Regions from separate parts of the Cellulomonas sp. P4_D11 genome, predicted to be linked through region 1. Evidence: predicted binding sites of a transcription regulator. Region 1 holds the regulator's gene; each other region holds the start of a gene.
What was found. The regulator HrcA, encoded in region 1, represses chaperone genes, less so after heat shock. The targets are predictions, from matches to a motif close to TTNGCACTCGNNNNNNNCGAGTGCNAA.
Positions count from the first base shown of each region.

Region 1 (6,085 bases):
TCGCCCTACGGCCAGCCGGCTCCCGGGAGCTACCCGCCGCCGCCCGCGCCCGCCTACGGGCAGGCGCCCCCCGGCGCCTACCCGCCGCCCGGGCCGGGCTACGGCGCGCCGATGATCCAGCCGTCGCCGATCGGCGAGGCCTACTCCTACGGCTGGAAGGGGTTCACGCGGGCCGGTGGCCTCTTCATCCTCGCGACGCTGATCTGGCTGGTCATCGGTGCGGCGGTGGCCGCGATCCTCTGGGCGATCCTCATCGGGTCCGCCAGCCTGACCGACCCGAACGGCAACGGCGGGGGGCTGGTCGGCGCCGGGTTCTCGTTCGTGACCGTGATCCTCTACGCGGCGCTCGCGCTGGTCGGGTACCTGATCGAGGCGGCGTTCATCCGCGCGGCGCTCGGCCTCACCGACGGGCGCGCGACCAGGCTGGGCGACTTCTTCACGTTCACCAACGTGGGCCCGATCCTGCTGACGGCGCTGCTGCTCGCCGGCATCAACCTGGTGGTCGGCTTCGTGTCGTGGATCCCGATCATCGGCTGGCTGATCTCCGTGGCCGTGAACTTCCTCGTGTTCTTCACGCTCTGGTTCGTCATCGACAAGAACCTGAGCCCGATCGACGCGCTGCGGTCGAGCGTGCAGCTCATCACTGCCAACCTGTCGACGACGATCCTGTTCTACCTGCTCAGCATCGTCATCATCTTCGTCGGCGCCCTGCTGTGCGGCCTCGGCCTGTTCGTCGCCATCCCCGTGGTCCTCATCGCCACGGCCTTCCTGTTCCGCCGCCTGCTGGGCGACCCGGTCGCCCAGCTCGTGCCCTGACGGACGACTCCTGGTGCCCGGCCCGCCAGCACGGCGGGCCGGGCACCGTCACGTCGTGACGAAGTCGATCAGCTCCTCGACCCGGCCCAGCAGGCTGGGCTCCAGGTCGGCGTAGCTGCGCACCGAGCGCAGGATCCGCTGCCAGGCGCGGGCGACGTCTGCCTGGTCCTCGGCCGGCCAGCCGAGCTCTCGCAGGATGCCGTGCTTCCACTCCGTGCCCCGCTCGATCACGGGCCAGGCGGCCAGCCCGACGCGCTCCGGCCGCACGGCCTGCCAGACGTCCACGTAGGGGTGCCCGAGGACGAGCACGGAGCCGGCCGGGAGGCCGCGGACGGCGTCGGCGGCGATCCGGCTCTCCTTGGACCCGGCCACGAGGTGGTCGACCAGCACCCCCACGCGGCGACCGGGGCCGGGGGCGAAGTCGCGCAGGGCGACCGCGAGGTTGTCGACGCCGTCGAGCAGCTCGACCACGACGCCCTCGAGGCGCAGGTCGTCGCCCCAGACCTTCTCCACCAGCTCGGCGTCGTGCTTGCCCTCGACCCAGATCCGGCTGCCGCGGGCCACGCGCGCACGGGCGTCGTGCACCGCGACCGAGCCCGACGCGGTGCGGGCGGGCTTCGCGGGCGCCGGGGCGCGGACCGGCGCAGTGAGCGCCACGGGCTCGCCGTCGAGCCAGAAGCCCCGGCCCAGCGGGAACGTGCGGGTGCGGCCGCGCCGGTCCTCGAGCACGACCACGTGCTGGCCGCCCGACTTCTCGACGCGGACGACGGCGCCGACCCACCCAGTGGTGACCTCCTCGACGACCAGGCCGGTCTCGGCGGGCTGGGGGCGGCTGGTGCGGGCCGGCCGGTGGTGCGTCGAGCCGGAGCCCCCGAGCACGTCCGAGCCGTAGCGGTCGTCGTTCACCCGGGCAGCGTAGGGGCCGTCGCGCCGGATGGTCGGCAGCCGCCCCGTGGGTGTCGGCTCCGCGGCGTAGCATTGGCACTCCCGTGCGGGGAGTGCTACCCGCTCGGGCATCTGACGAGCCCGACGACGGAGGAGGCGACATGAGCGAGGACCGGCGGCTGGACGTGCTGCGCGCGATCGTCGAGGACTACGTCGCCACCAAGGAGCCCGTGGGCTCGCGCGCGCTGGTGGAGCGGCACTCGCTCGGCGTGTCGCCCGCGACCATCCGCAACGACATGGCCGCGCTCGAGGAGGGCGGCTACATCGCGCAGCCGCACACGTCGGCCGGGCGGGTCCCGACGGACAAGGGCTACCGGCTGTTCGTGGACCGGCTCTCCACCGTCAAGCCGCTGTCGAGCCCCGAGCGGCGCGCGATCGGCGCGTTCCTCGAGAGCGCGCAGGACCTGGACGACGTCGTCGACCGCGCCGTGCGCCTCATCGCGCAGCTGACGCAGCAGGTCGCCGTCGTGCAGTACCCGTCGCTGCGGCGCTCGGCGCTGCGCCACGTCGAGCTCGTCCCCGTCGGGGCGCGCCACCTGCTGGTGGTGCTCATCACCGACACCGGGCGGGTCGAGCAGCGCACGCTCGAGCTCTCGTCGGACCTGGACGAGGCCGTCGTCGCGCGCCTGCGCTCCCGCCTGAACGTGAGCGCCGCGGGACGGCGCCTCTCGGAGCTGCCCGTGGCCCTGGGCGAGCTGACGGACGCCTTCGCGCCGACCGACCAGGCGCTCGTGCACGCGGTGGTCGCCGTCGTCGAGGAGACCCTGGCGCAGGAGAGCGAGGAGCGCGTCGTGCTCGCCGGCACCGCGAACCTCGCCCGCGTCGGTGGCACCGACGTGCGGTCGATCGGCCCGGTCCTGGAGGCCCTGGAGGAGCAGGTGGTGCTGCTGCGCCTGCTCTCGGAGATGGCCGAGGACTCGGCGACGGTGTCCGTGCGCATCGGGCGCGAGAACCAGCACGACGGGCTGTTCGAGACGAGCTTCGTGACCACGGGCTACGGCGACGAGGGCGGCGGGTCCGTGGCGCGCATCGGCTCCATCGGGCCCCTCCGCATGGACTATCCCGGCACCATGTCCGCGGTCCGCGCCGTGGCCCGCTACCTGACGCGCATCCTCGCGCAATGACCGGCGCAATGACCGTGACCCTGTCAACGACAGCTGGAAGTGAGCACCCCCACTCGTGACCGACTACTACGAGGTCCTCGGCGTCCCGCGTGACGCCAGCCCCGAGCAGATCAAGAAGGCGTACCGCAAGCTCGCGCGCGAGCACCACCCCGACGTCGCCGGGACGGACCCCGGCTCCGAGGACAGGTTCAAGGACGTCTCGCGCGCCTACGACGTGCTCGGCAACCCCGAGAAGCGCCGCGCGTACGACCTCGGCGGCGACCCGTCGTCGCCCGGCGGCGGCATGGGCGGCGGGTTCGGCTTCCAGGACATCTTCGAGACGTTCTTCGGCGCGGCCACCGGTGCCGCGCAGCAGCGCGGGCCCATCCCGCGCGCGCGGCGCGGCCAGGACGCGCTCGTCCGGCTCGACCTCGACCTGGCGGAGGTCACGTTCGGCGTCCACAAGGACGTCCCCGTCGACACCGCCGTCGTCTGCCCGACCTGCAGCGGCTCGTGCTGCCGCCCGGGCACCTCGCCGCGCACCTGCGAGGTCTGCGGCGGCCGCGGCTCGGTGCAGCGGGTCGCCCGGTCGTTCCTCGGCCAGGTCATGACGACGCAGCCCTGCGCCGCGTGCCACGGCTTCGGCACCGTCATTCCCGAGCCGTGCACCGAGTGCTCCGGCGAGGGCCGCGTCCGCTCGCGCCGCACGCTCAGCGTCGACGTGCCAGCGGGCGTCGACACCGGCACCCGGATCAAGCTCACCGGCCAGGGCGAGGTCGGCCCGGCCGGCGGTCCGGCCGGCGACGTCTACCTCGAGGTCCGCGAGCGCAAGCACGACACCTTCGTGCGGCGCGGCGACGACCTGCACGCGACGCTCGAGGTCCCGATGACCGCGGCGGCGCTCGGCACGGTCCTCATGCTCGACACCCTGGACGGCGCGCGCGAGGTGGACCTGCGGCCCGGTACCCAGCCGGCGCAGGTCGTCACGATCAAGGGCCTCGGCGTCGGCCACCTGCACGCGGCCGGCCGCGGCGACCTGCACGTCCACGTGGAGGTGCACGTGCCCACCGCGATGGACGAGGAGCAGGCCGAGCTGCTGCGCCGGCTGGCGACGCTGCGCGGCGAGGAGCGTCCGGAGGCGCGGCTGGCCGCGTCGAACACGGGCGTGTTCGCCAAGCTGCGCGACAAGCTCTCGGGCCGCTGAGCATGACCGCACCGGCCGCGTCGTGAGCGCGCCCGTCTTCCTGGCCGAGCCCGGCACGCTCGACGCCGTCGTCGACGGCGGCACCTACCTGCTCGACGGCACCGAGGGTCGGCACGCGGGCGTCGTGCAGCGGCGCGGGCCGGGCGAGCGCGTGGACGTCGTCGACGGCGCCGGCGTGCGCCTCGTCGGGGTCGTCGACGCGGTGACGGCCGACGGCGTGGTCGTGCAGGTCCGGCAGCGGGTCGTCGAGCCCGCACCCGCCGTCGCCCTCGTGCTGGTGCAGGCGCTCGCCAAGGGCGACCGCGACGAGATGGCGATCGAGGCGGCGACGGAGGTCGGCGTCGACGTCGTGGTCCCGTGGCAGGCGGAGCGGTCGATCGTCGTGTGGCGCGGGGACCGGGCCGCGAAGAGCCGGGCGCGCTGGCTGGGCACGGTGCGGGCGGCCGCCAAGCAGTCGCGACGAGCCCGCGTGCCCGAGGTCGAGGTCGCGCTCGACGGGCGCGGGCTGGCGGAACGGGTCCGCGCGGTCGTGGCGACCGGCGGCGTCGCGCTCGTGCTGCACGAGGACGCGACCGACGCCATCGCGGCGACGGGCCTGCCGACCGCCGGGGAGTGCCTCGTCGTGGTCGGCCCCGAGGGCGGCATCGGCGACGCCGAGCTGGGGCGCCTCGTCGAGGCCGGCGCGAGCGCGGTACGCCTCGGACCGCACGTGCTGCGGACCTCGACGGCCGGGCCCGTCGCGCTCGCGCTGGTGGCCGAGCGGCTCGGCCGGTGGGCCTGAGCACGCAGGGGAATGGTGTCGGCGTCGACTCGTAGACTGTCGACGTCGTCCGGGACACCCCTCCCTGCCGGCAGACCGACAGCAGTCCCTGACCGCATCCGAGCTAAGGAGCGCACGGCGCACGCCGAGCACATGGCCGAGTCCACTTCCGCAGCGCGTCCCACCGGGGCACCCGCACGCGTCGAGCACAGGATCAGCGTCCCCTCCGAGGTCTCGATGGTCGAGCTGCTCGGCCTGCGGGACGAGGTGCTCCGGACCATCGAGTCGGGGTTCACCTCCGTCGACATCCACGTCCGCGGCAACGAGGTGACCCTCGCCGGACCCGTCGGGGACGTCGCCCTCGTGTCGCGCCTGGTCGACGAGCTGGTCGAGATGGCGGCGGGCGGCACCCCGCTCACGCCCGACGTGGTGACCCGGTCGGTCGCCATGCTGACGGCGGCGTCGACCGCGCGTCCCGCGGACGTGCTGTCGTTCAACATCCTCACGGGGCGCGGCCGCACCATCCGGGCCAAGACCCCGGGGCAGAAGGACTACGTCGACGCGATCGACCGGCACACGGTGACGTTCGGCATCGGCCCCGCGGGGACGGGCAAGACGTACCTGGCGATGGCCAAGGCCGTGCAGGCGCTCCAGGACCGCAAGGTGCACCGCATCGTGCTCACGCGGCCCGCGGTCGAGGCAGGCGAGCGGCTCGGCTTCCTGCCCGGCAGCCTCTCCGACAAGATCGACCCCTACCTGCGGCCGCTGTACGACGCGCTGCACGACATGGTCGACGCCGAGTCGATCCCGCGGCTCATGGAGGCGGGCACCATCGAGGTGGCGCCGCTGGCGTACATGCGTGGCCGCACCCTCAACGACGCGTTCATCATCCTCGACGAGGCGCAGAACACGTCCGTCGAGCAGATGAAGATGTTCCTCACGCGGCTGGGCTTCGGGTCGAAGGTCGTGGTGACCGGCGACATCACGCAGGTCGACCTGCCGTCGTCGCAGACCTCGGGCCTGCGCGTGGTCGAGCAGATCCTCAACGGCGTCGACGACGTCGCGTTCTGCCGCCTGACGTCGTCGGACGTGGTCCGGCACCGTCTCGTCAGCGAGATCATCGACGCGTACGCGCGCTGGGACAGGAGCTGAGGCGGCCATGAGCGTCGAGGTCAACAACGAGTCCGGGTTCGACGTCGACGAGGCGGAGTTCGCAGCGCTCGCCCGCTACGTGCTGGACGAGATGCACGTGCACCC
Region 1 is NZ_JBFUIK010000027.1:67-6,151, forward strand. Features, by position in the region: partial or broken gene AC1DT4_RS15420 (DUF2189 domain-containing protein) at 1-816, shown strand, start outside; gene AC1DT4_RS15425 (DUF3097 domain-containing protein) at 865-1,722, opposite strand; gene hrcA (heat-inducible transcriptional repressor HrcA) at 1,863-2,885, shown strand; gene dnaJ (molecular chaperone DnaJ) at 2,941-4,068, shown strand; gene AC1DT4_RS15440 (16S rRNA (uracil(1498)-N(3))-methyltransferase) at 4,091-4,849, shown strand; gene AC1DT4_RS15445 (PhoH family protein) at 4,982-5,980, shown strand; gene ybeY (rRNA maturation RNase YbeY) at 5,988-6,085, shown strand, end outside.

Region 2 (11,276 bases), on a different contig from region 1:
CAGGCGCACTGCCCGTCCGGCGGCTGGCCGCGCCTGCCCGACGGGCTCGAGCACATCGAGGAGGAGTTCGCCGCGGTGCGGGCGGACCTCGACGCCCTCGACGAGGTGCTGTCGACGACCCCCGGCGGTGCCGGCCTGTCGACGATGCCGTTCGCGGCGCTGACCGAGCGGCTCACGCGCTTGCGGTCCGACACCGATGCGCTGACCGACCTCCCGGACCGCACGGGGCTGCTGCACCGCCTGCGCGCAGCGGGCCTCGGCGCCCTCGTCGACGACCTGGCCACCCGGCGCATCGACCCCGCCCTCGCCCCGGCCGAGCTGGACCTGGCCTGGTGGAGCACGGTCATCGAGCAGATCCTCGGCGAGGACCCCGCGCTGGCCGGCTACGACGGCGCCGCGCTCGGCGCCCTGTCCGCCCAGTACGCGACGCTCGACCGCGCCCACGTGAAGAGCCTGTCCGGCCCGGTGCTCGGTGCCGTCGTCGGTCACGTCTCGCACGCGCTGCGCCAGCACCGCGAGCAGGCCGAGGCGCTGTTCGCCGACCTCATCGAGGAGCGGCTGACGTCGCTGCGCGACACGGTCGTGCGGCACCCCGACGTCGCCCGCCGCCTGCGCCCGGTGATCGCCGCGAGCCCGATGCTCGTGCCGCAGGTGCTGCCCCCGACGCGCACCGTCGACCTCGTCGTCATCGACTCCGCCGCCCACCTGCCCGTCGAGGTCGCCCTCGCCGCCGTGGCCCGCGGCCGGCAGGTCGTGGTGGTCGGCGACGCCCGCTGCGCGTCCGGCACGGCCGTCCGCGAGCTCGCCGACGTCCTGCCGTCGGTCGCCCTGCGCGCCGACTCGTCGCGCCGCGACCCGTACCTGACCGCGTTCCTCGCGGCCCACGGCTACGCCGGCGTCCTGCGCCCGACGCCGCTGCCGCAGCACCTTCCGCTGGTCGGCCTGGACCTCGTCGACGGCACCGGGATGCCCGACCGCGAGTCCGGGTCCGTCGACTCGACCCGCGAGGAGGTCGAGCACGTCGTCGAGCTGGTGCTCACCCACGCGCTCCTGCGTCCCGACGAGTCCCTGGCCGTCATCACCGCGACCGCCACGCACGCCGAGGCGATCCGCGAGTCGGTGCTGACCGAGGTGCGCGGCAACCCGGCGCTCGCCGCGTTCTTCGACTCCGGCCGCGTGGACCCGTTCGTCGTCACGGACCTGCCCAACGTCGCCGGTCTGCGGCGCGAGGCGATCATCCTGTCGCTCGGCCTCGGCCGGACCCCGCACCGTCGCGTGCTCCACACCTTCGGGCCCATCTCCGCGCCCGGTGGTGACGCGCTCCTGCTCGACGCCCTCGGCTCGACGCGGCACCGGCTCACGGTCGTGTCCTGCTTCGGGGCCGACGACCTCGACGCCGAGCGTGTGCGCGGCGCCGGCCCGCGACTGCTGGCCGACCTCCTCGCCTTCGCGGCCCGCCGCGCCGCCGGGCAGGACGTCACCGACCTGGTCAAGCCCGAGCCCGCGGACCCGCTGCTGCGCTCGATCACCGCGGCCGCCGCCGCCGCGGACGAGGCGCTCGCCGCCGCCACCCAGCCCGACCGCCTGCTGCTCGACCTCGCCGAGCGGCTCTGGAAGCACGGCCTGCTGGTCGAGGCCGACCACGGCATCCCCGGCGGCGACCGGATCCCGCTGGTCGTCGGCCACCCCGATCTTCCGGGCGAGATGCTGGTCGCCGTCCTCACCGACGACGAGTCCTACACCGCCGAGCCCAGCGTCCGCGTCCGCGACCGCCTCACCGCCGACCGCCTCGAGCGCGTCGGGTGGAGCGTCGTGCGCGTCTGGTCGGCCGCCGCCTTCATGGACCCCCAGGCCGAGGTCGACCGCATCCGCCGCGCCGTCCACGCCCGCGTGCCCGCGCCGGCCGCGCCGCGCAGCGCGCCCCTGCACCTCGGGCTGATCGAGGAGACCGACGACGCCGAGGAGCTCCCGACCGCCGCCGCCACCGAGCCGCCCGCGCCGGCCACCGGTGCGTGGTCCGCTGTCGGGGTGATCGAGTCGGGTGACGACGCGGCACCGGCGGGCGCCCAGGCGCCGGTCATCGGCGCGCAGCCGGCTGGTGCTGACCAGGAGACGCCGGCTGCCGCCGACGCGCAGACGCCGGCCACCGATCCTCGGCCGGCCACCGCGCCGATCCGCGTGTCGACTCGTCGGGTCGCGGTCCCGGCGATCGTCCCGACGACCTCCGGTGCCGTTGCGGCTGCCGCGGCCGGAGATCCCGCGTCGGCGCCCGTCGCGGCCACGCCCACCGCCGGGGCGCCGTCCGCACCGGCCGGAGCCCGGTCCGAGTCCGCCGAGGATGCGGGCGCCGCCAAGGCAGCCGACCCCGTCACGTCCGCCGAGCCGGTCGCCGACGCCGAGGACCCGCGTCCGCCGAGCCGCCCCCTCCAGCTGGCCCTGGCGGTGCCGACGCGGCAGCGTCCCGACATCCGCACGGGTCTGCCGATCGGCGCCTACAGCGACGACCAGCTGGACGAGCTGGTGGCGTGGCTGCAGTCCGACGAGCAGGAGCGCACGCGCGAGCAGCTGGCCGCCGCCCTGCGCGACGAGCTCGGCATCACGCGTCGCTCGTACCGCATCGACACGGCCGTCCGCAGCGCGATCAGCCGCGGCATGCGCTGACGAGCGGTCAGCCCGCGCGGCGCGTGCCCGACGGCTCTCCGTCCGCCGGATGCCCGCGCGCACGACTGGTGCTCGATGGCGTCTCGGCGAACCCGACCGCACCTGTCGCATCGGTGAGATGGGATCATCGAGCGTGGCCTCGACAGACCGTCCCGACGACGCGCCCTCCGCGCGTCGGTCGCGGCGCGTCGTCCGGCCCGCCGGGACCGTCGGCGGTGACGACGCCAACCTGGTGTCGAGCCACCCCGCGATCTCGGCGGACCCGCCACTGGTGCGCGAGCCCAAGGCCCCGACGGCTGAGCCCGTCGTGGGCGGACGGAGCGCCGACGACACCGACATCGGCTGGGGCGAGCGCGAGGCCGGCTCCAACGACGACCGCCTGACCCAGGACAAGCCGCCGCACTGGTAGCCGGCCAGCACCCCTGATCGCCAGGGCGGCCGGTGTCAGTGGGGTGCGGGATGATCGCAGGGCCGCTCAGTCGACCACCCGAAGGAGACCCACCCATGGCCGAGGTTCTGCTGTTCCACCACGCTCAGGGGCTGACGCCGGGCGTCCAGGAGTTCGCCGAGACGTTGCGCGCCGCCGGCCACACCGTGCACGTGCCCGACCTGTACGACGGGCGGGTGTTCGACGACATCGAGGCCGGACTCGGGTACGCCGGCGAGGTGGGGTTCGGCACCGTGATGGAGCGCGGGCAGCACACGGTCGACGCCCTGCCGGACGGCATCGTCTACGCCGGCTTCTCGCTCGGTGTGCTCCCCGCGCAGATGCTCGCCCAGACGCGCCCCGGCGCCAAGGGAGCGCTGTTCTTCCACTCGTGCGTGCCCACGTCGGAGTTCGACAGCGTGTGGCCCAAGGGCGTCCCGGTGCAGATCCACGGGATGGACGCCGACCCGTTCTTCGTCGACGAGGGCGACATCGAGGCGGCCCGCGCCCTGGTCAAGGAGGCGGCCCCGCACGGCGAGCTGTTCCTCTACCCGGGCGAGGAGCACCTCTTCGCCGACAGCAGCCTGTCCTCGTACGACGCCGCCGCGACGGCGCAGCTGACGGAGCGCGCGCTGGCGTTCCTCGCCACGATCAAGTAGCCGCCGCCAGGTCTCGTCTCGCGCGAGAACAACGTTGCGCTCGCTGTGGGGGTCCATAGCGAGCGCAACGTTGTTCTCGGGGGAGGGCGGCCGGGGTGCCGGCCGGTCAGAGCGGTGGGGTCGTGGGGCCGCTCGGGGGGATCGAGGGGGGCGGGTCCGTGCGGGGGTTCGGCACGTCAGGGGCACCGGTGCCGGCGTCGTTGATGATCGCCCGCGTGGGACGGGCGGCGAGCAGGTCACGGATCTCCTGCAGCAGCAGGATGTCCTCCGACGGGGCGGCCGGCTCCTCCTCCTCGCCGCGCTTGCGCCGCGCCGCCAGGGCGTTGAGCGGCAGCACGATCAGGAAGTACACGGCGGCGGCGGTGAACAGGAAGAGGATCAGCGCGTTCAGGATCAGCCCGAACGAGAACTTGGCGCCGTTGATCGTGAAGGACCAGACGTTGCTCAGGTCCGTCTGACCGAAGATCGCGGAGATCAGGGGTCCGATCAGCCCGTCGACGATGGACTTGACCACGGCTCCGAACGCCGCACCGATGACGACACCGACCGCCAGCTCGATCGCGTTGCCCCGCGAGATGAAGTCCTTGAAGCCCTGGAACACCTTCGCGGTGCCTTGCAGACCCTGACGTGCGCCGTTGAGCCCGGCGTTGAGCCTGTCCGTCACGTTGCCCCCTCGGGGTAGGTGGTGGTTTGACCCGTCTCGGTCGGTCGATCATGGCACGACGACCGCGGACAGCAAGGCGGAGGCGGCGGCGCCGGCGAGGGCCGGAGCCTCGGCCGGAGCGACGGCCAGGAGCACGGGGACGGAGGTGTCGGCCGAGCCGCCGACCCCGAGCGCGCCCTCGTCCGCGGGTCGCCGGGCGACGGGCAGGACGAGGGCCCGCGTCGCCACGACGCTCCCCGGACCGCCCTCCGCGGTGGCCGCCAGCACGTCGACGCGGACACCGGGCGACAGCAGGTCGGCGACGGCGGGGTCAGCGAACCGGACGGTCGCGACGACCGTGCCCGGTGGCCCGCGGACCTCGGCGTCGGCCAGCAGGCCGGGCAGCACGGGCACGCCGCGGGCGAGCGGGACCGCGGCGGACTCGCCGACCACGCGGCGGGCGTCGGCGAACGCGCCCTCCGGGACCAGGGCGACCGGCAGCCGGACGACCCGCAGGTCCGCTTCGGTCACGGTGGTCCCGGCGAGGATCTGGCGGGCGGCGACGACGACCGCGGACGTCGGCGGCTCGGGCGGTCGGAGGGCCTGGACGGTGCACCCCGAGGCGATGCCCAGGCAGGCGGCCGCGACCAGGAACCGGGCGCGCCAGAGCCCGATGCGCACGGCGAGCCCGAGCGGGCGCCGGCGACGCGGCAGGGGCGGTGGCTGGCCGCCGAGCGGACGTGGGTGCATGGCCGTCGACGCTAGGACGCCACGACGGAAGGCGATCTGGGGCGGGCACCGGAGGAGGGCGAGAGCACTCGTCGGTGGGGCTGTGGGCGTCTCGTGCGCGTTGCGCTGTCCCGGCCGCGGACCGAGATGTCAGCGCCTCGAGGCTCGCAGGCCCGAGCGGTGCGGAGCGGGGCGAGCGGCCCGAACGAGAGCGGCGCCCCTCACCGGAGGGTGAGAGGCGCCGGAGGCTCGGTGCGCGTCGGTCAGGAGGACGCGGCCGGCTTCGCGGCGTTGCCACCCGTGGCAGGCGCGGGCGTCGAGGATGACGCGGTCGCGGGTGCGGGCGTCGCTGCGGGGGTCGTGGCCGCGGGGCTCAGCGACGACGACTTCGCACCGGCGCGGGCGTCGTTGCGGTAGAAGCCGGAACCCTTGAACACGACGCCGACGGAGGAGAACACCTTGCGCAGGCGTCCCTCGCACTCGGGGCAGACGCTCAGCGAGTCGTCGCTGAACGACTGCACGATCTCGAAGGCGTGACCGCACGCCGTGCAGGCGTAGGCGTAGGTGGGCACTGAAGGTCTCCTGGCAGCTGATCGAGCGGGCGGAAAGGTCTGGCACTCGCGTCGTCCGAGTGCCAATCGTAACCGCTCGCCCGACCGGGACATTCCGACGCCCGCCGCCGGGCGTCGCGTCGGCCGCGGCCGGGACGGCGAAGTACCCTCCGAAGCGTGTCTCGTCCTCACCTCGCCCGTCTCACCCTGATCACCGTCGCCGCGGTGGTCGTCGTCGCGCTGGTGGTGTCGGTGGTCACGGCGTTCGTCGTCGTGCGCCGCCCGCTGCCCGAGGTGGCGGGGGAGCAGAAGCTGGCGGGGCTCGATGCCGAGGTCACGGTCACGCGGGACGCGCGGGGGGTTCCGACGATCACGGCGACCACCGCCGACGACCTCTTCCGCGCCCAGGGCTACGTCGCCGCGCAGGACCGGTTCTTCGAGATGGACTACCGCCGGCACGTGACCGCCGGGCGGCTGTCGGAGCTGGTCGGCGAGAACGCGGACGCGCTCGAGGCCGACAAGGTCATCCGCACGTTCGGCTGGCGCCGGGTGGCCGAGCAGGAGTGGGACCTGCTGGAACCCGCCACGCGGGCCGCCCTGCAGTCGTACGCGGACGGCGTCAACGCGTACCTCGACGGCAAGGACCCGGGCGCGATCGCCGTCGAGTACACCGTGCTCGGTCGGCAGGTCACCGTGCGGGAGCCGGAGGCGTGGGACCCGATCGACTCCCTGGCGTGGCTCAAGGCGATGGCCTGGGACCTGCGCGGCAACTACGACGACGAGCTCGCGCGCGCCGCGGCGTTCTCGTCGGTGGGGGACATCGCCCGCGTCAACGAGCTGTTCCCGACCTACCCGCAGGACCTCAACCAGCCGATCCTGTCCGCGGCGGAGGTGCTGCCCACCCAGATCGTCCAGACGTCGGCGACCACGACGCCGCTCGACCTGGGGGACGCGGACGTCCAGGCCGCGATGGCGTCAGCAAGCGCCGCCCTCGCGGCCGTGCCGCACCTCCTGGGCGACGGCGAGGGCGTCGGCTCCAACTCGTGGGTCGTCTCGGGCGACCGGACGGAGTCGGGCAAGCCGCTGCTGGCCAACGACCCGCACCTGAGCATCTCCGCGCCGGGCATCTGGGAGCAGGTCGGGCTGCGGTGCGCGGACGTGTCGGCCGAGTGCCCGTTCGACGTCTCCGGGTTCGCCTTCGCGGGCATGCCGGGCGTCGTCATCGGCCACAACGCCAAGCTCGCCTGGGGCCTGACCAACCTGGGCGCGGACGTCACCGACTTCTTCCTCGAGCGGGTCGACGAGAACACGACGCGGCTCGACGACGGCGCGGCTCCGATCACCGAGCGCACCGAGCTCATCCACGTCAACGGGGCCGCCGACGTCCGGCTGACCGTGCGCGAGTCGGTGCACGGGCCCATCGTCAGCGACGTGCTCGACCTCGTCGGCGTCGGGACCGCACCCGTGCCGGAGGGTGCCCCCGGCCGCCGGTTCGCCGTCGCGCTCGGCTGGACGGCCCTGCAGCCCGGCCGGACCATGGACGCGGTGCTCGCCATGAACGTGGCGTCGAACGCCGACGACATCCGCAACGCGGCCGCCCTGTTCGACGTGCCGTCGCAGAACATCGTCTTCGCGACGACGGACGGCCACATCGGCTACCAGGCGCCCGGCCGCATCCCCCTGCGCGCGACCGTGCTCGGCGGCCCCGTCCCGTCGAACGGCACCTGGCCCCGGCCGGGCTGGGACAGCCGCTACGACTGGAAGGGCTTCGTCGACCCGGCGGACATGCCCCGGACGATCGACCCCGCCGACGGCTTCATCGTCACCGCGAACCAGGCGGTCACCCCGGCCGGCCTCGGGCCGTTCCTCACCGAGGACTGGGACTACGGCTACCGGTCCCAGCGCATCCGCGAGCTGCTCACCAAGGCCACCGCCGAGGGCAAGGTCGACGCGGCGGACATGAGCAGGATCCAGCTCGACCAGCACAGCCCGTATGCCGACGTGCTCGTCCCGGTCCTGCTCACGCTGAACATCGACGACCCGTTCTACGACGACGGCCAGGAGCTGCTGCGCACCTGGGACCGGGTGCAGTCGTCCGACTCGGCGGCGGCAGCGTACTTCTCCGCGGTCTGGGCCGACGTGCTGAGGTCGGCGTTCGCCGACGACCTGCCGGAGGGCTTCGGCCCGGACGGCGGCTCACGATGGCTCGAGGTGGTGCGCCGGTTGCTCGAGGAGCCCGCGTCGCCGTGGTGGGACGACAAGTCGACGCCCGGCGTCGTCGAGGGTCGCGACGAGGTGCTGACCCGCGCCATGGTCGCGGCGCGCCGTCAGCTCACCGCGCAGCTGGGACGCGAGGCCACGGACTGGCGCTGGGGTCGGCTGCACACCGCCGCGCCCCAGCACCCCGTGCTGGGCGGCGAGTCGATCCCGGCCGTGATCCGCAGCCTGGTGAACCCCGACGCGCTCCCGGTGGGCGGCGGCTCGTCCATCGTCGACGCCACCGCCTGGGACGCGAGCGCGAGCTCGTTCGGCGTCACGTCGGCGCCGTCGATGCGGATGGTCGTCGACCTCGGGGACCTCGACGCGTCGACGTGGGTGACCCTGACGGGCACCTCGGGCCACCCGGCGAGCGTGCACTACGCCGACCAGTTCGGGCCGTGGTCGCGCGGCGAGACGTTCCCGTGGCCGTTCACGCAGGCGGCCACCGAGGCGGACGTCCGGGACAGGCTGACGCTCACCCCGTGATGCGGTGCCACTCCAGGGGGGTGGCCACCGCGTCGACCAGGCGGTCGTGGCGCTCGCGGGGCAGCGGGCGGCTGGCGGCGTCGTAGAGCTCTTCCGGGAAGACGAGCGCGACCACCGGGACGCCCGGCCGGATGTGCTCGAGCGCGCGGTCGTACCAGCCGCCGCCCTGGCCCAGCCGTGCACCGGTGGTGTCGACGGCGAGCGCCGGGGCGATGACGACCTCGGCGTCGCCCAGCGCCGCCGCTCCCAGGGTGTCGCCGCCCGGCTCGGGCGGACGGCCCGGCGCGCGCTCGCGCAGGTCGTCGGGACCCGCGTACTCCGCCCAGTCGCGCTGCAGCCCGCTGCCCAGCACGGGCATCAGGACGCGGACGCCGCGGGCCGCGAGGGCCTCGAGGAGCGGTCCCGTCCCCGGTTCGGTGACGCGCGAGGCGTACACGGACACGCAGGTGGCCTCCGCCACCGCGGGGATGGTCAGCACGACGTCGGCGAGCGCGCGGGCGGCCTCGTCGCGAAGCCGGACGGAGCGGGTCTTGCGTGCCTCGCGGATGGCGACCCGGAGCCGTTCCTTGACGTCCTCCACCTCGTCCCCCTCGGACACGCGCGGATACGGCTGGGCGACGCTGCTCATGGGGACAGTCTCGCGCACCCGGGGACGCCCGGGCGACGTCCCGGGGGATCGATCGTGAACAGCCGCACGTGGTGACGCACGCCACTGCGCACCTCGGCGGCCGCGGCTAGGGTCCCGGCATGACGATCCACAAGGCAGTCATTCCCGCCGCGGGCCTGGGGACCAGGTTCCTGCCCGCCACGAAGTCGACGCCCAAGGAGATGCTCCCGGTCGTCGACAAACCGGCCATCCAGTACGTCGTCGAGGAGGCCGTCAGGGCCGGGCTCGACGACGTCCTGCTCATCACGGGCCGCTCCAAGCGCACGCTCGCGGACCACTTCGACGCCGTCCCGGAGCTCGAGGCGGCCCTCGAGGCGAAGGGCGACCTCGAGCGGCTGGCCAAGGTCCGGGAGTCCACCGACCTCGGCCACGTGCACTTCGTCCGCCAGGGCCAGCCCAAGGGTCTGGGCCACGCGGTGCTGCAGGCCAAGCACCACGTCGGGCAGGAGCCGTTCGCGGTGCTGCTCGGCGACGACCTCATCGACGAGCGCGATGAGCTGCTGAGCACCATGCTCGCGCTGCAGGAGCGGACCGGCGGCTCGGTCATCGCGCTGCTGGAGGTCCCGGAGTCGCAGATCTCCCTCTACGGGTGCGCGGCGGTGGAGCCCTTCGACGGCGCGGACGACGCGGACCAGGTGAAGATCACCGGGCTCGTCGAGAAGCCCCCGGCCGACGAGGCGCCGAGCAACCTGGCGATCATCGGCCGGTACGTGCTGCACCCCGCGGTGTTCGAGGTGCTCGAGAACACCGAGCCGGGCCGCGGCGGCGAGATCCAGCTGACCGACGCGCTGGCGACGCTGGCCGACCTGCCCGCGTCCGAGGGCGGCGGCGTGTACGGCGTGGTGTTCCGGGGGCGCCGCTACGACACAGGCGACCGGCTCGACTACCTCAAGGCCGTCGTCCAGATCGCGGTGGACCGTCCCGATCTGGGACCCGACTTCCGCGCCTGGTTGACCGACTTCGCGGGGTCGCTCGCCGACTGACGCGTCGGGCGGGGCAGAATGCGCGCATGAGATCGGTCCAGGACCACCTAGCGGCCGTGCTGGCCGCCGTCGGACCGGTCGCACCCCTCGACGTCGTGCTGCACGACGCCGTGGGCTGCATCCTCGCCGCGGACGTCACGGCCACCCACGACCTGCCGGCGTTCGCGGTCGCGTCCCGCGACGGGTACGCCGTGGCCGCGCACGACACGGCCGGCGCCGGGTACGCGAGCGAGCTGGCGCTGCCGGTCGCGCACGACGTCCGGCCCGGGTCCGGCGGACCGCTGCGGCTGGTCCCCGGCACCGCCGTGCGGATCGCGTCCGGTGCGCCGCTGCCGCTGGGCGCCGACGCCGTCATCCCGCTCGAGGAGACCGACCGCGGGACCGCGCGCGTGGCCATGCAGCGCCCCGCGGTCGCCGGGCAGCACGTGCGCGCCGCGGCGTCGGACGTGCGCGCGGGGGACGTCGTCATGGCGGCGGGGACGCGGCTGGGCGCGCGGCAGCTCGCGCTCGCGGCCGCGATGGGCCGCGGTCGGCTGCGCGTGCACCCGACTCCCCGGGTGGTCCTGCTCTCGGTGGGCGACGAGCTGGTCGAGCCGGGGACCAACGCCGACCGCTCCGGCGGTGGGGCGTTCGAGGCCGACGGGCACGCGCTCGAGGCCGCCGTCCGCGACGCCGGCGCCGCCTCCGTCCGGGTGGGCATCCTGCCCGACGACCGAGCGATCCTGCGCGAGGCGATCGAGGACCAGCTGGTCCGCGCCGACCTCATCGTCATCACCGGCGGGCTCTCCGAGCTGACGCACGACACCGTCAAGGACGTGCTCGCGCCCATGGGCAGCGTGCGGCTCGACCAGATCGCCATGACGCCCGGGCAGCGGCACGGGTTCGGGACGGTGGCCGACGAGCTGGCCAGCGACAAGTCGGTGCCGATCTTCGCGCTGCAGGGGCACCCCGTCGCGGCCCAGGTGTCGTTCGAGGTCTTCGTCCGCCCGGCGCTGCGCGCCATGGCCGGGCACACCGAGCTGTTCCGACCCTCGGTCGCGGCCGAGGCCACCGAGGGCTGGGTCTCGCCGCCCGGGCTGCGGCAGTTCGTGCCGGCGACCGTCCTCGGCTCCCCCGAGGAGGGGTACCGCGTCACCCCGATCGGCGATCCCTCGGCGCCCACGATCAACGCGCTGGCGCAGGCCAACGCGCTCGCGGTCGTCGGCGAGCAG
Region 2 is NZ_JBFUIK010000004.1:42,560-53,835, reverse strand. Features, by position in the region: gene AC1DT4_RS03825 (hypothetical protein) at 1-2,661, shown strand, start outside; gene AC1DT4_RS03820 (hypothetical protein) at 2,795-3,070, shown strand; gene AC1DT4_RS03815 (dienelactone hydrolase family protein) at 3,166-3,747, shown strand; gene mscL (large conductance mechanosensitive channel protein MscL) at 3,854-4,411, opposite strand; gene AC1DT4_RS03805 (SAF domain-containing protein) at 4,460-5,140, opposite strand; gene AC1DT4_RS03800 (FmdB family zinc ribbon protein) at 5,383-5,691, opposite strand; gene AC1DT4_RS03795 (penicillin acylase family protein) at 5,848-8,415, shown strand; gene AC1DT4_RS03790 (5-formyltetrahydrofolate cyclo-ligase) at 8,405-9,043, opposite strand; gene galU (UTP--glucose-1-phosphate uridylyltransferase GalU) at 9,163-10,065, shown strand; gene AC1DT4_RS03780 (molybdopterin molybdotransferase MoeA) at 10,092-11,276, shown strand, end outside.
Region 2: AC1DT4_RS03800 (FmdB family zinc ribbon protein) is a predicted target of HrcA. The motif match lies at 5,731-5,757, and genes of this name have one in related genera.

Region 3 (11,276 bases), on a different contig from region 1:
CCGTCGCCCCGGCGCTCGGCGCAATCAGGCCGGCGCCGGGCTCGTCGCCGCCTCCCGGACCCTGCCGGGCGCCGACGCGATCGCCGCCCGCGCCGCCATGGGCTACTCGTCCGGCCTGCCCACCTCCAGCCACCGCGCCAGGCCGCCGAGCCCGACGGCGTAGCGGCCCAGGTCGGTGGCGTCGGGGTGGTTGGTGATCACGGTGAGGAGCTGCGCCACCGCGCCGTCGGTCCTGCCCGCCTCCGCGAGCGTCAGTGCCAGGAACACCCGGACGGCGTCGGACTCCGGGAACTGGGCTCGCGCCCGCTCGAGCACCGCGACCGACTCGTCGAGCCGACCGAGCCATCGCAGCGTGCTGCCGTACTGGCACAGGCACCGGCGCAGGTCGTCGCCGTCCAGGCCCAGCGCGAGCGCCCGCTCGTACCGGACGGCGGCCTCGCCCTCGCGCCCGGCCGTGTCGTAGGCACCGGCGACCTCGAACACCAGCACGGGGTGATCAGGGTGGTCGGCCAGCAGTCCCTCGAAGTACGCGATGGTCGGCGCCATGTCGTCCCGGTCGCGCCGGGCGTACCCCAGAGCGATGGCATCCCGCAGGTCCTGGGTGAGCTCGTCCACCCGCGGATCCTGTCACGACCCGCAGGGATGGAGCTGGACCGGGGCTCGCTCAGCAACCCGGTCGATGAACCGGCGGGTCCACCGACCGGGGCTGACGCGTTACGCCCGGGTGCGACCGCGGCTGACGATCCACCCGATGAGGCTGATCACCAGGAGGGCGATGCCGATCCACAGCAGCACCTTTGCTGCCGTGACAGCGACGCCGAGCACGATCATGACGACACCGACGATGATGAGAATCAGCCACAGAGCCATGGTGAGGCCTCCCTGACGGCGACGACCGCGGTCGGACGTCGACGGCGTTGCCCGGCCATGTCTTGACCGGACAATCGAATGGTCGACCTCCGAGCGCCGATCCGCACGCTGAACTGCGACAAGAGGTCGGGGTGCGGCCGAGCGCCTAGCGTGTGGCCATGCCTCGATCCATCGCCACGACCCGTCCCGTCGACCTCGACGGCCTGCTCGACTTCGTCACCGACCGGCACCACATGGTCCTCATCACGACGCGCCAGGACGGTCGACCCCAGGTCTCCCCCGTGAGCGGCGGTGTGGACCGCGAGGGGCGCCTGGTGATCTCGACGTACCCCGGACGGGCGAAGGCGATCAACGTCGAGCGCGACCCCCGCGTCAGCGTCTGCGTGCTGTCCGACGACTTCGGCGGCGCGTGGGTCCAGGTCGACGGCGACGCGCAGGTGCTGCACATGCCGGAGGCCGAGGACGCGCTGGTGGAGTACTACAGGTGCATCGCGGGCGAGCACCCGGACTGGGAGGAGTACCGCGCCGCCATGCGGCTGCAGGGCAAGTCCCTCATCCGGGTCACACCGACGCGGTGGGGCCCCGTCGCGACCGGCGGCTTCCCCGCCGACGTCGCCGCACGCCTGGACGGCTGACTCACCCGCGGCTCGCACGCTCGACGACGAAAAAACCTCGTGCGGGACGTCGCGCGTCCCGCCTAGCGTGCGTGGGTGGCTTCCCGCCTGACCGCCCTCGCCCTCGACGCCGACGACCCCGCCCGCGTGGCGGGGTTCTGGGCCGGCGTCCTGGGGCGCGACCCCGTCGAGGACGCCCGCGGCGCGCTCGTGCCCGGGACAGACACCCAGCTCGGCCTGCGGTTCGTCGGGAGCCGCGCGCCGAAGGTCGGCCGGGACCCCATGCACCTGCACCTCACGAGCACCAGCCCGGCCGACCAGCAGGACACGGTCGCCCGACTGCTCGGGCTCGGCGCGAGCCACCTCGACGTCGGACAGCGCCCGGACGAGGGGCACGTGGTGCTGGCCGACCCCGAGGGCAACGAGCTGTGCGTGATCGAACCCGGCAACGCGTTCCTCGCCGGGTGCGGCTTCCTCGGCGAGCTCACCTGCGACGGCACCCGGGAGGTGGGCCTGTTCTGGTCCGCCGCGCTGGGTTGGCCCCTCGTGTGGGACCAGGACCGGGAGACCGCGATCCAGTCCCCGCTGGGCGGCACGAAGGTCTCGTGGGGCGGTGAGCCGGCGCCGACCACGCCGCGGACGAACCGCCAGCGGTTCGAGCTCGCCCCGGTCGCTGGCGACCGGGGAGCCGAGGTCGTCCGACTGGTCGCGCTCGGGGCGACGCTCCTGGCGCACGCCGACGGCGTCGCGGTGCTGGCCGATCCCGACGGCAACGAATTCTCTCTCCGCGAGTAGCGGACGTGCGGGACCGGATCGAGGCGCGACGACCCCGCCGACGGCAGGGCGCGGAGGTCCGGCTCGCCCGCACAGGGCGTCCCTCGCCTCGGACCGGTGCTCTCGCTGCCCGGCGCGCCCCTGCCGTCGCAGCATCAGGCGGTGGCGTCGGCCCCCGAGGTGATCTGGGAGGCGTCGCCGGCGTGCTGCACCTCGATGCGCCGCGGCTTCGCCTCCTCGGCGACCGGGATGCTCAGCGTCAGGACCCCGTCGGCGTACGTCGCCGAGATGGCGTCCAGGGCGAGCCCCCGGCCCACGCTGAGCTGTCGGGCGTAGGTGCCGGTCGGGCGCTCCTTGGCCAGCCACTGCGCGTCACTCTCGGTGTGCGCGGTCCGCTGAGCGCGGATCGTCAGCGTCCGGTCCTCCACGTTCACGTCGATCGATCCGGGGTCGACGCCCGGCAGGTCGACGTGGAGCACGTAGTGGTCACCGGAGCGGTACAGATCGATCGGCATCGTCGCCGACGACCGGTCGGCGGCGAGCATCTGACCGAACAGCCGGTCGATCTCCTGGAACGGGTCGAATCGGGTAGCCATGACCCTCACCTCCCTCGCGTCACGGCACCGGCACGTCCGGTGCCCGGGTGCTGTCCGGATCCTCTCCGGACTGGCTACAGCAGAAGAATTAGCACTCTCGACCGGAGAGTGCCAGTCATCCGCGGGGGCCGTTCACCCCCGGCGAACACGGGTCGTCGCGTCGCGGCGCGGGCCGCGTGCGCGAAACGTAGGGTGAGCATGCGGGCAGCCCTCCGACGTGCCGGCCCGCGGAGGGTCGGCCCATGGACTGGAACCACCACCTCGGCTCCGGCGTCACGCGTCCGCTCGCCGCCATGACGACCCTCCTGCGCCAGACGCACCTGGCACCCCCGGACCTCCTCCCCACGGCCGTCGCCGAGGCCGCCGCGCACCTCGGGGCCCGGGTGACCGTCTACCTGGCGGACTACACGCAGAGCGTGCTCGTGCCGATGGCGCCGTCGACCTCCGAACGCCCGCCCGACCTGACCATCGACGGGACGCTCGCAGGACGCGCCTACCGGATGATGGCCGCCCAGACGTCGACGACCGACGACGAGCCCGTGCTGTGGATGCCGATCATCGACGGCCTGGAGCGGCTGGGCGTGCTCAAGATCGTGGTGCTCGACCCGGGCGTGCTCGAGGACCGGGCGTTACGCCGCCAGTGGTGGTGGTTCAGCCACTACCTGGGCCACCTCGTGTCCGTGCTCGACATGTTCGGCGACGCCATCGACGCCGTGCGGCGTCGTCAGCCGCGCAGCCTGTCCGCCGAGCTCATCTGGCAGCTGCTCCCGCCGCTGACGTCCGGGACCGACAAGGTGCTGGTCAGCGGTCGGCTCGAGCCGTCGAGCAACGTGGGCGGTGACGTGTTCGACTACGCGCTCTCCGACGACGTCGCCCAGTTCGCGATCCTGGACGCCACCGGGCACGACCTGCGCTCCGGCCTGGCCGCGGCGTCGGCGCTCGCCGCCTACCGGAACGCGCGCCGACAGGGGCACGGCCTGTTCGAGCAGACGGAGTCGATCCACCGCACCATCCGCGACGAGTTCGGCGGCCGGATGTACGCGACCGGCGTGCTGGGGAGGCTCGACCTGCACACCGGGCGGCTCCGGTACCTGTCGGCCGGGCATCCCCCGCCCTTGCTGCTGCGCGGCGGGCGCGTGGTCAAGACGCTCGACGACGGCCACCGCCCGCTGCTCGGGCTGGACATGCGCGAGGCCACCATCGCCGAGGAGTCCCTCGAGCCGGACGACGTCGTCGTCCTCTTCACCGACGGGATCACGGAGGCGCGCGACCAGGACCACCAGTTCTTCGGCCTGGACCGGCTCAAGGACTTCATCGAGCGCGAGGCGTCCGAGGGCATCCCGCTCCCCGAGCTGGTGCGCCGTGCCTGCCGTCGGATCCTCGACTACCAGAACGGCGTGCTCCAGGACGACGCGACGATGCTGCTGGTCCAGTGGACGACCACCGGGCAGGCCTACCTGGAGCCGACCCGCTGACACTGTCGGGCCCTGTCGGGCCGCCCGGGCACGATCAGCGCAGGAACGACCGGGTCTTGGTCGCGGTCGTCTCGACGACCCGCAGGCCGCGGGACCCCAGGGTCGGGCCCGCCTGCTGTCGCTCGACCCGCTCCGCGAGCCTGCGGGCGATCGATGCGACCACGGGAAGGAGGATGGCAACCACGACGAGGAGCCGCAGTCGGCGGAAGATGAGAGCCCACATCGGTGCCTCCGGTGATCGGTCGGCGGCCGACGCCCGCTTCCCGACGTCGACCCCCATCGTCGGACACCCGCCGTGCGACCGCACGCGGGACGTCGACCTTCTCGCCGGTCGGTGCCATGATCGAGACGACGAGCCGACCCGTCCGTGGCCGGCGCGCCGAGCCGGGATCCAGAGTCGCGGTCCGTGGGCACCCCCCGGGAGCGCGCGATGCGTGGGACGACTCACAGCCAACCGGACTCGACGGGTCGGGGCGTGCCGGCCCACAGCGAGCGATCTGCACCGCTCCCGGCAGCCGTGCCGCCGACGTGGACCGTGCCGGCCCGCGGCGGGCACGTGACCGTGCGCGTCACCGACTTCGACGAGCGGTCGGCGCCCCAGATCTCCGCGCGGGACCATCTCGGACGGTTCCTCGTCCTCCTGGACCGCGGTACGACGTGCCGGGTGCGCGTCACGACGATGAACGGCGAGCTGCTCGGGCACCTGCCGGTCAAGTGGAGCCACGTGATCGAGAGGGAGCTGGCGCGGTGCCAGGGCCGTGGTGTCGCGGCGGTGGCCCGGGCCGCGCTCTGCGGGCGCCGGGACGAGCACGACCTCTACGTGCTCCTCGCCTGGCCGCGCCGCCGCCCGTGAGGGCATCTACGGCCGTGGTGGGGCGGCTGCGCCGGGTGCGTCGCCCGGCCCGCCATCGCATAGTGGTCCGACCGGTGGAGCGGACCGTGGAGCCCTCGCGGCCACCGCGCCCCGACGCGAGGAGTCCGCATGGCCCGGCCCACCACGCTCCACCACGTCGTCATCGTCGGCTCAGGGTTCGGGGGTCTGTTCGCCGCTCGAGCGCTGGCCCGGCAGCCCGTCCGCGTGACGCTGCTCAGCGCGACGAACCACCACCTGTTCCAGCCGCTGCTGTACCAGGTGGCGACGGGCGTGCTCTCGTCGGGAGAGATCGCCCCCGCGACGCGCGACGTGCTGAAGCGGCAGAAGAACGTGCGGGTGCTCCTCGGCGCGGTCACGGACGTCGACCTCGACCGGCGCGAGGTCGTGTCGCAGAGCCCGCTCGGTGAGCTGCGCACCGGGTACGACAGCCTGATCGTGGCCGCCGGTGCCGGCCAGTCCTACTTCGGCAACGACCGGTTCGCCGAGCACGCGCCGGGCATGAAGAGCCTGGACGACGCCCTGGAGGTCCGTGGCCGGATCCTGGGCGCGTTCGAGCTCGCCGAGATCGCGCCCGACGAGGCGACCCTCGACCGGCTCCTCACGTTCGTCGTGGTGGGTGCGGGCGCCACCGGGGTCGAGATGGCGGGCCAGATCGCCGAGCTCTCCCGCCGCACCCTGCCCGGGACGTTCCGGCACATCGACCCGTCGCGAACCCGCGTCGTGCTCGTCGACCCCGTCCCGCAGGTGCTCCCGGGCTACAGCGACAAGCTCTCCCGCGCAGCCGCCACCCGGCTCGAGCAGCTGGGGGTCGAGGTCCGGATGGGCACGAAGGTCGTCGACGTCGATGCCGACGGTGTCGAGCTGGAGGACACCGAGGGTCACCGCTCCCGGCTCGAGTCGGCGTGCAAGATCTGGGCCGCGGGCGTCGGCGCCCCGCCTCTGGGCCGCACGCTCGCCGAGCGGTCGGGGGCGCAGACCGACAAGGCGGGGCGGCTCCACGTCGAGGCCGACTGCACGCTCCCGGGACACCCGGAGGTGTTCGTCGTGGGCGACCTCATGACCCTGGGCGGCTACCCGTGGGTCGCGCAGCTCGCGATGCAGAGCGGGGCGTACGCCGCCGACCAGATCGGCCGACGGGTCCGCGGCGCCGACCCCGCCCCGCCGTTCCGCTACCGCGACAAGGGCATGATGGCGACGGTCGCGCGCTTCCACGCCGTCGCGCGGATCGGCCGGTTCGAGACCGCCGGTCTGCTGGCGTGGCTGCTCTGGCTCGGCGTCCACCTCGTCTACCTCGTCGGGTTCAAGAACCGTCTCTCGACGTTGATGCACTGGGCCGTGAGCTTCGTCGGGCGCGACCGCGCGGAGCAGGCCGCGACCTGGCAGCAGGTCGTCGGGCGCAACGCCCTGCAACGGGCCGGCGAGGAGCGGATGGGCCTGCCGTGACGGTCGCCGTCACGCCGCCGGGTGCCCGGTCGCTCAGGATCGCGCCGCGAGCTCCGCGGCGGCAGGGGCCGAGCGGTCGTCGTGGACCAGTCCGGCGCGCGACGGGACCAGCACCTGCATCGTCACGTTGCGGGCGCGCGCGCGGCGCTGTGCCGCGGCGAGGACGAAGGAGGCGACGGGACCCAGGTGGTCGACCCCGCGCAGGTCGACGACGACGTCGCGGTCCTCGGCCTCGGCCATCAGCCGACCTAGCGCATGGTGGAGCTGAGCCATCGACGTGACGTCGACGGTGCCGGAGACGCGCAGCACGGGGGTCCACGCCCTCCGCTCGAGCGCACAGCCGAACTCCGGGTGCGCGACGGTCTGGAGCGGCAGCTCGACGTCGCGCATGGCCGCGATCACGAGGTCGTCGACGGTCGACCGCAGCACGGCGTCGGCACCACCGGCCGCCCGGGCGGCCTCGACCAGCCGTCCGGCGAGCACCCGGAGGCGAACGTTGCTCTGCTGGGACGCCCACCGCAGGATCTCGAACGCGGCATCGTCGTCGATCCCGTAGACGAGCATCAGCATGCCCTTGGCCTGGTCGATCGCCGCGTGCGACTCCAACGCCGTGGTCAGCTCGGTGTTGACCGCCTCCGCGACCGTGCGCCGCTGTCGTTCGCTGTCGTCGACCAGCACGCCCCACACCGTCGCGCCCACCTCGGCCGAGACCGGCGTCAGCGCGAGGACGACGTCGCGCGTGTGGCCGCTCAGGTCCACCAGCCGATAGTCGCAGCCCACGGGTTGGCCACCCGTCGCGATCTCGTCGAGAGTGGCCGCGACCCGGTCACGGTCCCCGGGGTGCACGTGGCTCAGGAAGAGTGCGCGCGTCGGGACGACGTCGCCGGGCGACATCCCGTGCAGGGCGAACATGCAGTCCGACCAGGTCCAACGCGTCTCCGTCGGCGAGTAGCCGAATCGTCCGACCGCCAGTGTCGAGGTAGTCACAGGATCCTCCCTGCGCGGGGCCACAGGAGCGGAGCCTCCACGCCGAGGCCCACCGCCGGACCCGGGAGGCCGCGAGGTCGACCAGTGACCGGGCCGACCAGTGCGTGCTCGCGACGGCAGATTATGTCGCCCGGCGCGCCTGCGCGAGAGGAACGGGGAATCGGACGAACCGCGTCGGGAGGCGTCCTCGGCGCGCACGCCTCGACGGCAGGGACGACGATGGATTCGGTCGCGAAGGACGTCATGGAGCGGCGCCCCTCCTTCGCCCGCAGCGGCGCGGACATCACCCCCGACGGCTCCCCCAGGCCGGTGGGACATGACCCTCGGTACACCCGCGCAGGTCCTCGCTGAGCTGCTCGGGGTCCTGGTGCGCGACCTCGACACGACCGACCTGTTCGCCGACCTCGTCCACGACGCGGCACGGCTGCTCACGGTCGACGCCGCGGCTCTTCTCGTCACCGACGGCAGGCACGGGCTCGAGCTTCTCGTGGCGACATCGCACCGCGCCGCCGAGCTCGAGGTCGATCAGGTGCGTCGCACCGCGCGGCTCGACGAACTCGCTCTCGGCAGGCAGGGCTGCCGGCCGTTCGGCGTGCGCGGCGCCGTCCTGTCACCCGCGGGGCCGTGAGTCGTCGTCCACCACGTGCCGCGACCCGCGGGCGTCCGCCGCGGCGCGGCCGGCCTCCTCGGCGTCCTCCCGGCGCAGGAACCCGCCGTCGACCGGCTCCCCGTCCACCTCGTTGATCCAGACGCCGTCCCGGTGGACGGTGTGCACGTCGCTCCTCATGGTCGGACCTCCTTGCTCAGGCCTGGATGATCGGGCCGTGCGCGTCCGGGTTCGCCGGGCCGTCGACCGCCGGCGGGCCGTCCTTGCGCTTCCCGTCGGGGAGCCCGTCGAGCTCGTCGGGCAGGTCCGGGACGTCGTCGTCGCGCGTCTTGTCCTGGTCCATGGGTCTCTCCTTCTCGTGGTGATGGCGACGGCCGGGCGGCCGCGCCTGACGTTCACAGCTGGGGCCGCACCCCGGCCTCGTGCCTCACCCCCGACAGGTCCGCGCCGTCGAGGGCCGCGAGCCCGTCGCCTCGGCGCGCGACGGGCAGGACCGTCTCGTGCCGAGCGTCCTCGAGCTCGAACGCCAGGGCCGCGTACAGCGCCAGCGCGGCCAGGACCAGCCCGATCGCACCGGCCAGGGTGGTCCACGTCGCCGAACCGGTGAGCTGGACGAACCCGGTCACCGCGAAACGGACCGCGCTGAGTGCCATCACCGCCGCGGCGAGGAGCTTGCCCGTCGCCGCGGCCGCGGGGACGAGCATCGCGGCGGCCGCGCAGAGCAGGAGCACCCCGAGGCCCGGGGCGTGCGATCCGGGCGCCGCGCGCACGGTGACGAGGCCGACGGCCGCCCAGGTCCCCGCCAGGACGCCCATGCCGGTCCCGGCTCCGGGGTCGCGTGCCAGGAAGCCCAGCACGCTGGCCAGCAGCTGGACCGGCACGGTGAAGGCCAGGATGCCGAGCGCGACCACCTGACCCTGGTCGGGCGGGACCCAGCCGAGCTGCACCGCGCTCATGCACGTGGTGGCGACGACGAGACCCAGGAAGCCGAGCGGCAGGGGCGTCGCGATCGGGCGGACCACCACCCTGACCTGGTCGGGCGAGAGGTCGGACGGTGCCGGCATGGTCGCCTCCCGGGAGGTCCGACACGATGACGCGCTCTGCCCGACGCCGTGCTCCATCGTGCGCCCCGGCGACGGGCGTCGCACTTCGGTGGGCTAGCGCGACAGGACCTGCGGTGCCGACTCCTTGATGGTCGCGCGCAGCCAGGTGACCTGCCGGCCGACCTGCCCGGAGCACCGCTCGACCACACCCAGCAAGGTCAGGTCCCGGGTCGCGCGCGCCGCCTGCCCGATCGCCTCCCAGTCCGCCGCCACGCCGCAGGCTTCCTGGTACACCGCCCGCACGTCCTGCAGGAGCGCCAGACCGGGGTCGTCCCCGTCGGCGGCCGGCGGCACCCGCCGCCCGCTCGCGTCACCAGGCACCGGTCGACCCAGCCCGTCGATCGCCGCGACGTGGTCCCGCGACCACTGTGCGAGGTCGCGGGCGACGTGCGCGACGTCGTGGTCGTCCGCATGCCGGTCGGCGAGCTGGTCGAGGGAATCGGCGAGGCCGGCCTCTGCCGAGCGCGTCCAGGCGAGGACGAGGTCCAGGTTCACGAGTCGACTCCCTCCACCCGCTCGAGAACGTCGGCGGCCGGCCCGCCCCGCGTCGACGCGACGCCGTCGGTCACGGGAGCGGACGCCCCCGTCGTCGGTGCCGGGGCCGGCGCGCCCCCGCCTGCGGCCAGCCGTCGGACGCGCGCCTTGCCCGCCTTGAAGAGCGGCTGCTTCGAGACCGGGTCCCACTCGGTGCGCGTCAGCTCGTTCGCCGCGCGCCCGGCCCCTGCGGGTCCGGTCCCGCTCCCCTCGTCCCAGTAGCCGTAGTGGAAGGGCAGGAACACGACTCCGGGCCGGATCCCGGTGACCCGGACGGCCGCCTCGACCGTGCCGCGCGGCGTCCGGATCTCGGCGCGGTCCCCCTCCGCCAGGCCCAGCTCGCGGGCGTCGGACGACGAGACCTCGACCCAGACGTCCGGCGCCGCCGCCTGCAGCTGCGGCGCACGCGCGGTCTTGGTGCGCGTGTGGAAGTGGTAGAGCGTCCGGCCGGTGACGAGCGACAGCGGATAGCCCTCGTCGGGCGGCTCGTGCGGAGGGACGTACTGCGCCGCCTTGAGCATCGCGCGGCCCTCCGGGTTGGTGGCCCTGTACTGGGTCGCGTCGACCGGAGCACCGGTGAACAGATCACGACCGAACGTCTCGCACGCGTCGGGAGCGGCCCAGAACCCACCGCGGTCGTAGAGCCGCTCGGTTCCATCGGGTGCGTCCTCGGTGCACGGCCACTGGATCCCGCCCACCGAGCGCAGCGCGTCGTACGACAGGCCGCTGTAGTCGCACGGGCGGCCGGTGCTGCACCGCTTCCACGCCTCGAAGGCCTCCTCGGGCGCCCGCCACCACACCAGCGGGTCGCCGTCGCGGTCGGTCAGCCCCAGTCGCCCGGCCACCTCGACGAAGATGTCGAGGTCCGACCGCGCCTCCCCCGGCGGGTCGATCGCGCGCTCCGAGAGGTGCACCGTGCGGTCCGCGTTGGTGAACGTCCCGGTCTTCTCGGCCCAGGCCGCGGCGGGCAGCACGACGTCGGCCAGCCGGGCGGTCTCCGTCAGGAAGATGTCCTGCACCACGAGGAAGAGGCTGTCGCGGGCCAGTACCGACCTGATCCGGCCCAGCTCGGGCAGCGAGACCGCCGGGTTCGTCGCCTGGACCCAGAGCATGCCGATCGAGCCCTGCTCCGCGTGCTGGAAGATCTTCATCGCGTGCGTCGGCGGTCCGTGGTGCGGGATCCGGTCCGGCTCGACGTTCCAGAGGCTCGCGAGCTCCGCGACGTGATCGGGGTTCGCCCAGTTGCGGAATCCCGGCAGGTCGCCGTTCGCGCCGCACTCGCGGGTGTTCTGCGCCGTCGGCTGCCCGTTCATCTGGAGCACGCCCGCGCCCGGCCGGCCGAGCATGCCGCGCAGCAGGTGGACGTTGTTGACCTGCACCGCCGCGGCCGTGGCCTGGT
Region 3 is NZ_JBFUIK010000023.1:30,415-41,690, reverse strand. Features, by position in the region: gene AC1DT4_RS14685 (tetratricopeptide repeat protein) at 103-615, opposite strand; gene AC1DT4_RS14680 (hypothetical protein) at 715-870, opposite strand; gene AC1DT4_RS14675 (PPOX class F420-dependent oxidoreductase) at 1,029-1,505, shown strand; gene AC1DT4_RS14670 (VOC family protein) at 1,581-2,279, shown strand; gene AC1DT4_RS14665 (Hsp20/alpha crystallin family protein) at 2,414-2,854, opposite strand; gene AC1DT4_RS14660 (PP2C family protein-serine/threonine phosphatase) at 3,097-4,329, shown strand; gene AC1DT4_RS14655 (hypothetical protein) at 4,364-4,492, opposite strand; gene AC1DT4_RS14650 (hypothetical protein) at 4,805-5,182, shown strand; gene AC1DT4_RS14645 (NAD(P)/FAD-dependent oxidoreductase) at 5,312-6,646, shown strand; gene AC1DT4_RS14640 (PAS and ANTAR domain-containing protein) at 6,680-7,633, opposite strand; gene AC1DT4_RS14635 (hypothetical protein) at 7,950-8,261, shown strand; gene AC1DT4_RS14630 (DUF2188 domain-containing protein) at 8,244-8,420, opposite strand; gene AC1DT4_RS14625 (hypothetical protein) at 8,437-8,583, opposite strand; gene AC1DT4_RS14620 (acetate uptake transporter family protein) at 8,636-9,304, opposite strand; gene AC1DT4_RS14615 (hypothetical protein) at 9,398-9,838, opposite strand; gene AC1DT4_RS14610 (molybdopterin oxidoreductase family protein) at 9,835-11,276, opposite strand, start outside.
Region 3: AC1DT4_RS14665 (Hsp20/alpha crystallin family protein) is a predicted target of HrcA. The motif match lies at 2,943-2,969, and genes of this name have one in related genera.